Regions from separate parts of the Microbacterium sp. CFSPD4_SD4 genome, predicted to be linked through region 2. Evidence: riboswitches for the same ligand, from Rfam matches in the RefSeq annotation. Region 2 holds a riboswitch; the other holds the start of a gene.
The links. A riboswitch is a leader RNA that binds a small molecule or an ion and turns the genes downstream of it on or off. The one in region 2 is predicted to bind thiamine pyrophosphate.
Positions count from the first base shown of each region.

Region 1: linked by a shared signal. The riboswitch ahead of thiM (hydroxyethylthiazole kinase) and the one ahead of AC2W7E_RS12540 (ECF transporter S component) in region 2 are both predicted to bind thiamine pyrophosphate.

Region 1 covers NZ_JBNFOC010000003.1:294,257-298,457, reverse strand. The annotation lists gene AC2W7E_RS07810 (bifunctional hydroxymethylpyrimidine kinase/phosphomethylpyrimidine kinase) at 1-1,670, opposite strand, end outside; gene thiM (hydroxyethylthiazole kinase) at 1,667-2,515, opposite strand; TPP riboswitch at 2,506-2,599, opposite strand; gene AC2W7E_RS07800 (NAD-dependent epimerase/dehydratase family protein) at 2,607-3,578, opposite strand; gene AC2W7E_RS07795 (DUF402 domain-containing protein) at 3,765-4,201, opposite strand, start outside.
Region 2 covers NZ_JBNFOC010000008.1:73,919-78,119, forward strand. The annotation lists gene AC2W7E_RS12535 (D-alanyl-D-alanine carboxypeptidase family protein) at 1-1,360, opposite strand, end outside; TPP riboswitch at 1,438-1,549, shown strand; gene AC2W7E_RS12540 (ECF transporter S component) at 1,540-2,181, shown strand; partial or broken gene AC2W7E_RS12545 (ABC transporter ATP-binding protein) at 2,181-3,634, shown strand; gene AC2W7E_RS12550 (energy-coupling factor transporter transmembrane component T family protein) at 3,631-4,201, shown strand, end outside.

The DNA of each region.
Region 1 (4,201 bases), on a different contig from region 2:
TCGGGGGTCGGAGCGAGACGTGACGCCTCCGCGAGCACCCGGGCGTACTCGCGGAGGTAGAGGGCATCCTGCGCGAGGTAGAAGACGAAGGCGTCGCGGTCGAGGGTCCCCCCGGCGAGCGCGCGCACGAAGGGCAGCGCGTCGATGTCGCGGCGGATCGCGGCGGTCTCGTCCCACCAGGCCGCGGCCACCTCCTCCGGTGTCGGCCGGGTCTCGACCCCGCCGCGCGCCCAGAGTCCCGAGAAGGGATGGATCGGGCCGTGTCCTCGCCCGATCTCCAGGTCGTCCGCCGCGCGGAGGGACTCCCGCAACCAGGCGCGCGCGGCGCGCACCGCAGTCGCGGGATCGTCGCCCGTCGCCAGTCGTGTGGCCAGAGCCGCGGACAGCGAGCAGCCGGTGCCGTGGGTGTTCGCCGTGCGGATGCGCGCGCCGGGGAACTCGGCGTGCGTACCGGCTGCCGTGTCGATCAGGGCGTCCGGTGCCTCGTCCCCGGGCAGATGCCCGCCCTTCACCAGCACCGCGGTCCCCATCGCGGCCGACAGCTCTCGCGCCGCGGCGAGCGCGTCCGCCCAGTCCGTCACCTCGTGACCGACGAGCACCGCGAGCTCGGCGAGGTTCGGGGTGACCACGGTCGCCAGGGACAGCAGGCTCCGCAGCTCGCGCTCCGCATCGGGGTGGAGCAGCCGATCCCCCGAGGTCGCGATCATGACCGGGTCGAGCACGACGATCGGGGGCTGTGTGTCTCGGAGCCACGCGGCGACCGTCCGGATCACCTCCACGTCCGCGAGCATGCCGACCTTCACGGCGTCGATGCGGATGTCGTCACCGACGGCGTCGAGCTGCGCCCGGAGGAAGTCCGCGGGAGGAACGTGCACGGCGCGGACGCCCTGCGTGTTCTGGGCGGTCAGGGCCGTCAGGGCCGCCATGCCGTAGCCCCCGTTCGCGGCGATCGCCTTGAGGTCGGCCTGGATGCCCGCGCCCCCGGACGGATCGCTGCCGGCGATGCTGAGCACGTGCGGCACCGCCCGCCCGAGCCAGCGCCGACGGAAGGCCGCGGCGGCTGTCCGGGGGTCGCCGCCGCCGCACAGCGCCGACACCACCGCGATCCCGGCCGCGCCGGCCGCGCGCAGCGCCGCCGTGTCGTCGAGCTCCACCCCGCCGATCGCGACGCACGGCAGCGCACTGCGCGCGGCGAACGCGGCGAAGCCGTCGATGCCGAGCGGGGCCGGGTGGTCGGGCTTGGTGCGCGTGGGGCGGATCACGCCGACCCCGAGGTAGTCGACCGTGCCGGGCGGCAGCGCGGCGACCTCCTCGAGGTGCGCGGAGGTGTTCGCGGTCAGCCCGATCAGGGCCTCCGGGCCGAGGAGCTCGCGCGCGCGGAGCACCGAGGCGTCCGCCTGACCGAGGTGCACCCCGTCCACCCTGGCGCCGCGACGACGGGCCTCGACAGCCGCATCGAGGCGATCGTTCACGACGAGCAGCGCACGACCGTCGATGGCCGCGGACAAAGCGAGGAGCTGCACGACGGTCTCCTCGTCCGTCGCCTCCTTGTCGCGCAGCTGCACGATGCGGACGCCGCCGGCCACCGCTTCGCGGACGGTCGCGACCACCCCGCGTGCGCCGCACAGCGACCGATCGGTGACGAGGTAGAGGGACAGGTCGACGGTCATCGGGTCTCCTCCTCGACGCGGGCGCGGTCCCGGAGATCCGCTGGGGTCACGGCGGACAGCGCATCGAGCAGTCCGACGGCGAAGCTGCCCGGTCCGCGGGAGGTCTCCGCCGCCTGCTCGGCCGCGACCGTGTAGACGAGGGTCGCCGCGGCCACCGCCGTCAGCGCATCGGTCCCGCTACCGCGGGACGCCCCGAGGAAGGCCGCCATCACGGCCCCCAGCGCGCAGCCGCCGCCCGTCACCCGCGTGAGCAGCTCGTGCCCGTTGGCGATGCGGATCACCCGTTCCCCGTCGGTGAGGAGGTCGACCGGGCCGGAGACGGCGACCACGGAGCCGTACCGGTCGGCGAGCTCGCGCGCAGACGAGGCCGCCGCCTCGGTGCCGTCCGTCGCGTCGACCGCCGCGGCCGCCGTGCTGTGCCCGGCGAGCGCGAGGATCTCCGACGCGTTGCCGCGGATGGCGGTCGGGCGCCGCGCGGCCAGCTCGTGGGCCAGTGCCGTCCGCACCGGGAGCGTGCCGATCGCGACGGGATCGAGCACCCAGGGCGTGGCGGCGGCGAGCGCTCCGGCCACGGCTTCCCGACTCGCCTCCCGCTGCTCCGGGGTCGGCGTCCCGAGGTTGACGAGGAGCCCCGAGGCGGCAGCGGCGAACGGCTCGGCCTCGCCGATGATGTCTACCATGGCCGGCGCCGCACCGAGCGCGAGCAGCACGTTGGCGGTGAACCCCGTCACGACGGCGTTCGTGAGGCAGTGCGTCAACGGCGGCGCAGCCCGGACCTCCTCCCGCAGCCTTCCCGCCGTGACAGCGAGGTCGAGGACGGATTCCGGACGCACAGGATCGCTCATTGCGACATCCCTTCGCTAGTACGAACTAGATCAGGTTCGACGGGTGTGATCTCAGCCGCGGATGCGGCACCCCGTGTCACTGCCTCGCAGTCTAGCGAGCGAAGGCGTTGAGCAGCGCCCGCTCCTCCGTCCGCGTGAGTCCGGCGCGACGCTCCCGGCCCACGCCCCGTTCGCGCTCGTCCGCCACGACGCGTTCCACCGTCTCGTCGAGGGGCCGGATCCTGCCTCCGCTGCGCCGGTACCGCGCGTTCGAGCGGGTCATGAATCCGCTCATCTCGGGCGGCAGCCACAGCGGGAGCGAGCGCGACCCCGCCCAGTACGCGACACCCTCCGCGACGAGACGCTCCTCCGTGCCGACGACGACCGGACCGGTGTGCCCGGTGGAAGCGCGCACCGTACGCAGCACGTCCTCCAGGTCGCGCACGTCGCCGATCGCGTTGACGGCACCGGTGACGGTGGCGGACACGACGAAGGCGGCGACGTCCTCGACGTCGATGACCTGCGCCGTGCGCCCGTCGAGCGGCGGGAGCAGCACCGGCTCGTCCAGGGCCCGGAGGAACGCCGTCACCCAGTAGCCGAAGCGATCGCTCGGGTCGCCGTCGCCGACGATGAGGCCGGGACGGACGAGGAGCGCGCGGTCGCCGAGGCCCTCCTGCACGGCGTCCTCCGCCGCGACCTTCTGCCGCGCGTAGTCGTCGTCCTCACCGGCCTGCGCCGCCGGGTGCCGCGGGGCCGACTCGTCCGTTCCGACCGTCATGTCGTCGCGGTACACCGACATCGACGAGATGTAGGTCCACCGGGCGGCACGGTCGCCGAGTGCGCGGACCGCCCCGGAGACGTGATCGACGCGGGAGGAGACGTCGACGACGTGGTCCCAGTCCGTCCGCGAGACGACGTCATAGGCGTCCTCGTCGTCGCGGTCGGCGAGCACGAGGGTCGCTCCCGGTGGCGCCGGCCGCCCGCCGCGGGCGAGGCAGGTCACCGACGCCCCCGCCCCCAACGCGTGCGCGGCGATGCGCCCCGACAGCCATCCGGTTCCCCCCAGGATCAGCACATCCGTCATGTGCCCATGTCATCAGGATCGACGACTCGGGGGAAGGGCCTCCGCTCAGAGCGGAGCGACACAGGCCACCGCGCGAGCACAGGCCATCACGCGAGCACAGGCCACCACGCGAACACAGGCCCTCACGCGAACACAGGCCACCTCGCGAACACCGCCCACCGCGCGAGCTCAGGCCCTCACGCGAGCTCAGGCCGTGGGCGCTGCTGTCGCCTGATGCCGCGCGAACGCCTGATGCCGCGCGGGCTCGGCGCCGTCGCGGAGGCCGGCCCCGAAGCGGTCGGGGACGACGATCTGGTCGAGGCCGTCCAACACCGGGATCGTCCACGACGGGTCCGGTCGCCAGTCGATCCACTCCCGATCGAACGGCCAGTCGCCGGCATGGAACGACGCGATGGCCGCGACCGCGTGCCGCTCGATCTGCGCGGCCTGCGCGGCGGTCAGCCGTCCCTGGTCGACGGCGGCGACCAGCTCGTCCTCGTCCTTCATCGCCACGCGCCCGTCCTGTGCGATCTCGACGTCGAGGACGTGATCGGAGGTGTAGGTGGCACTGTCGGTGCGCAGGTGCGCGTTCTCGAGGTTGACGTACCAGCCGGCGAAGTCCCACGTCGTCCCGGTGACCGAGC
Region 2 (4,201 bases):
GGGTGCCGACGTCGCCGTCCGCCTCGCGCTCCTCGCCGAGATCGAACACAGCCGTCGCGGTCGCGCTCGCCCCGTTCCACAGCACCACATCCGCGTCCTCACCGGTCACGACGTCGACCTCCTCGCCCCAGGCGGTGCGGACGCGTCCGACCACCGTCCCGGCGGGAACGGCGGGGCCCTGCGCCTGCAGCGCCGCCTCGGTCTGCGCGAAGAGGGCACGGGTGAGGGCGAGACGCGCCTCGTCGTCCTCCTGGTTCAGCGCCGCGGCGTAGAGGCGGACCGTCGAGTCCCCCACGGAGACGTCCTTCGCCGTCAGCAGGTTCCAGCCGACGAGTGTGCCGGTCTTGATGCCGACGACCCCCGGGTCCGCGAGCATGCCGTTCGTGTTCTCCACCGTGCCGGCCCCCGGCAGCTCGACCGACCGGGTGCCCACGATCTCCGCGAACACGGGATTCTGCATCGCGAGCTCGCCGAGAGCCACGAGCGCCTCCGGGGTGGCGACGTTGCGCGCGTCGAATCCGGACGGCGTGACCACGGTGATCTCGGAGAGCCCGCGCTCGCCGAGCCAGACCTCGGCGGCGGCCGCGAACTCCCGATCGGAGCCCCAGATCTCCGCGGCGAGCCGATCGATGTAGTTGTTGGCCGAACCGAGCAGGGTGCCCTGCAGGAGCTGGTACTCGGTCAGCACCCCGCCCACGGGGACATCCAGCGCGGACTGATTCGAGATCCGGTAGTCCCAGTACCGGATGCTGTCGGCGTAGGTGAAGGAGAACTCGGGGCCCTGCTCCCCGGGGGCGAGGGGCAGGCGGTCGAGCACCATGAGCGTGCTGACGACCTTGGTGATGCTCGCGATGCTGACCGGGGCGGTCGTGGACGCGGCCGTGGTCATCCCGGCGATGCCCACGGCACCGTCGCCCACCTCCGGCCAGGCGAGCGCGGCGGTGGGGGCGGCCACCGGGGTGACCTCCACGGCCTGGACGGTGGGGGCGACCTCGTGCAACGGCCAGAGCAGCGTGCTTCCGGCGTAGGAGGCGATGAGCCCGGCGAGGACCCCGAGCGGGACGAGCAGGCCGGGGCCGGCGATCGCCGGACGCAGCGTCGCGTCGCGCAGCAGGCCGGGGGCGGCCTCGGCTTCCGGGGTGGCGTCGAACTCCGGCGTCGACGACCCGGACTCGACCACGTCCGTGTCGACCCAGGTCAGCGCGGTCGCCGGTGTCGAGGCATCGGCCCACGCGACGGTCTCCGTCGTGGTCGCAGGCAGCGTGTCGACGGTCTGCGAGGACGCGGGGGCGGAGTCCTCGGGCCGCGCGTCGACGCCGACGCCGCCGGACGCCTCTTCAGGGGGATCGGAAGCGGTCACTCGCTTACGGTACCGAATGCCGACAGGAATCCGCCGTGCGCGGCTCGGGACGCGCGGACGGAAGACGCTAGGATCTACAGCACAACCACGGGAGTCCGGCGAGCCGGGCTGAGAGGGAGCGAATCGCGCTTCGACCGTCGAACCTGATCTGGGTCATGCCAGCGCAGGGAGGAGTTCACATGAGTACGTCCACGTCCGCATCCTCGTCCACGAAGACGACCGGCGCTCCGGCGCGCAGCTATCTGCGGTGGCGCATCGTCGACATCGTCGTCGCCAGCGTGCTCGGCGTCGCCGCCGGCCTGATCTTCCTGGCCTGGAACGTCGGGTACCTGGGCCCCAAGGCCCTGCTCGAGCCGCTGCTCCCCGGGCTCCAGGGTCTCCTGGACGGACCGTGGCTGTTCGCCGGAGTGCTCGGCGGCCTCATCATCCGCAAGGCCGGTGCGGCGATCTACGTCGAACTGCTGGCCGCCGTCGTCTCGGCGCTCATCGGCAACCAGTGGGGTGGCTTCCTCACGCTCGAAGCGGGCCTCGTGCAGGGTCTCGGCGCCGAGCTCGTCTTCCTGCTGTTCTTCTACCGTCGCTGGTCGCTGCCCGTCGCGATCCTCGCCGGTGCCGGCGCTGCGCTCGCGGGAGGCATCAACAACCTCATCCTCTGGTACGCCGGCTCCGGTCCCGCGTTCACCGTGATCTACCTCGTGAGCACCGTGATCTCCGGCGCCGTCATCGCCGGTGCCCTGTCGTGGGTGCTCGCCCGCGGTATCGCGGCGACGGGGGCGCTGGACCGCTTCGGCTCCGGGCGCGAGGCGCGCGTGCGCGTCTGATGGCGGCGCAGGTCGCTCCCGCGGTCGTCGAGGCGCGCGGCTGGGGCTGGCGGCATGCGAGCCGCCGGGCATGGGCGCTGCGCGACGTCTCGTTCCGCATCGAGCCCGGCGAGCGGGTTCTCGTGCTCGGCGCGTCCGGGGCAGGCAAGTCGACCCTGCTGCACGGCCTCGCGGGCGTGCTCGGCGGCGAGGAGGAGGGCGAGAGCGCGGGGGAGCTCCTCGTCGACGACGCTCCGGCGGTGGCGACTCGCGGGCGCGCCGGGCTCGTGCTCCAGGACCCCGACTCCCAGGTGATCCTCGCCGCGCGGGCGACGACGTCGCGTTCGGGTGCGAGAACCTCGGCGTACCGCGTGCGGAGATCTGGCCGCGTGTCGAGGCGGCGCTCGCTGCCGTCGGCCTCGACGTGCCGCTCGATCATCCGACCAAGGCGCTGTCGGGCGGCCAGAAGCAACGTCTCGCCCTCGCCGGCATGCTCGCGATGCGCCCCGGCCTCGTCCTCCTCGACGAGCCGACGGCGAACCTCGATCCGGACGGGGTGCGCGAGGTCAGGGAGGCGGTGGAGCGGATGCTCGCCGCGCACCCCGCCACCCTCGTGGTCGTGGAGCATCGACTCGAGGTGTGGTTGCCGCTCCTCACCCGGGTCATCGTGCTCGGTGCCGGCGGGGTGGTCGCGGACGGCCCTCCCGCCGCGGTGCTCGGTGCGCAGGGAGAGCGCCTGGCCGCGGACGGCGTCTGGGTGCCCGGGCGTCCTCCCGCCGAGCCCCCGGCACCGAGGACAGTGCCCGGCGAGGTGCTGCTGTCGGCCCGAGCACTCGCCGTGGCGCGGGTGAAGGGGCGTCCGGTGGCCCGCGGCATCGACCTCGACGTGCGGGCGGGCGAGGCCCTCGCGATCACCGGCCCGAACGGCGTGGGCAAGTCCACGCTGGGCCTGACCCTCGCGGGCCTGCTCCCGCCCGCGGAGGGGGCCGTGACCGCGACGCCGGTGCTCGCGCAGGGTGCCGATCCCGCGCCGATCCGCTGGGCGTCCCGCGACCTCCTCACCCGGATCGGCATGGTCTTCCAGGAGCCGGAGCACCAGCTCCTCGCCACCACCGTGCGGGACGAGCTCGCCATCGGCCCGCGCGCGCTGGGCGTCCCCGAGGACGAGGTCGAGGCCCGCGTCGACGAGCTGCTCGCCCGCCTGCGCCTGTCCGCGCTGGGAGCCGCGAACCCGTACACGCTCTCGGGTGGGGAGAAGCGCCGTCTCACCGTCGCGGCCGCGATCGCCACGCGACCCCGGGTGCTGATCCTCGACGAGCCGACGTTCGGACAGGACGCCCGCACCTGGGCCGAGCTCGTCGCGATGCTCGCCACCCTCCGGGATGAGGGCTCCGCGATCGTCACCGTCACGCACGACCTCGACGTGGCGCGCGCCCTGCACGCCACCCGCTTCGCCCTGGGGGCGCCGGCATGACGGATCTCGCCGACACCCGCGCCCGCGCCGGCGTCGTGGCCCGGATCAACCCGGTCGCGAAGCTCGGCGTGAGCGCCCTCATCGCCGTGCCCTTGATCCTCACGCTGGATCCCGTGTCGGCGGCGGTCGCCCTGGTGCTCGAAGCGGTGCTGTTCCTGTTCGCCGGCATCGGGTGGCGCGAGTTCTGGGTCCGCACCTGGCCGGTCTGGCTCGCGGCGCCGCTCACAGGGCTCACCATCGCCCTGTACGGCGAGACGAGCGGCACGGTCTACGTCGACTGGTTCGTGCTGCGCATCAGCGAGGGGTCGCTCGCGCTCGCCGTCGCCACGATGCTCCGGGTGCTCGCGATCGCCCTGCCCTCGGTGGTGCTCTTCATCACGGTCGATCCGACCGATCTCGCCGACGGCCTCGGGCAGATCCTGCGCCTGCCCGCCCGATTCGTGCTCGGCGCGCTCGCCGGACTGCGCATGGTGGGGCTGTTCCTCGACGACTGGCGGGCTCTGGAACTGGCGCGTCGAGCCCGCGGCGTGGCCGACCGCGGCCGCATCCGGCGCTTCCTCGGCATGG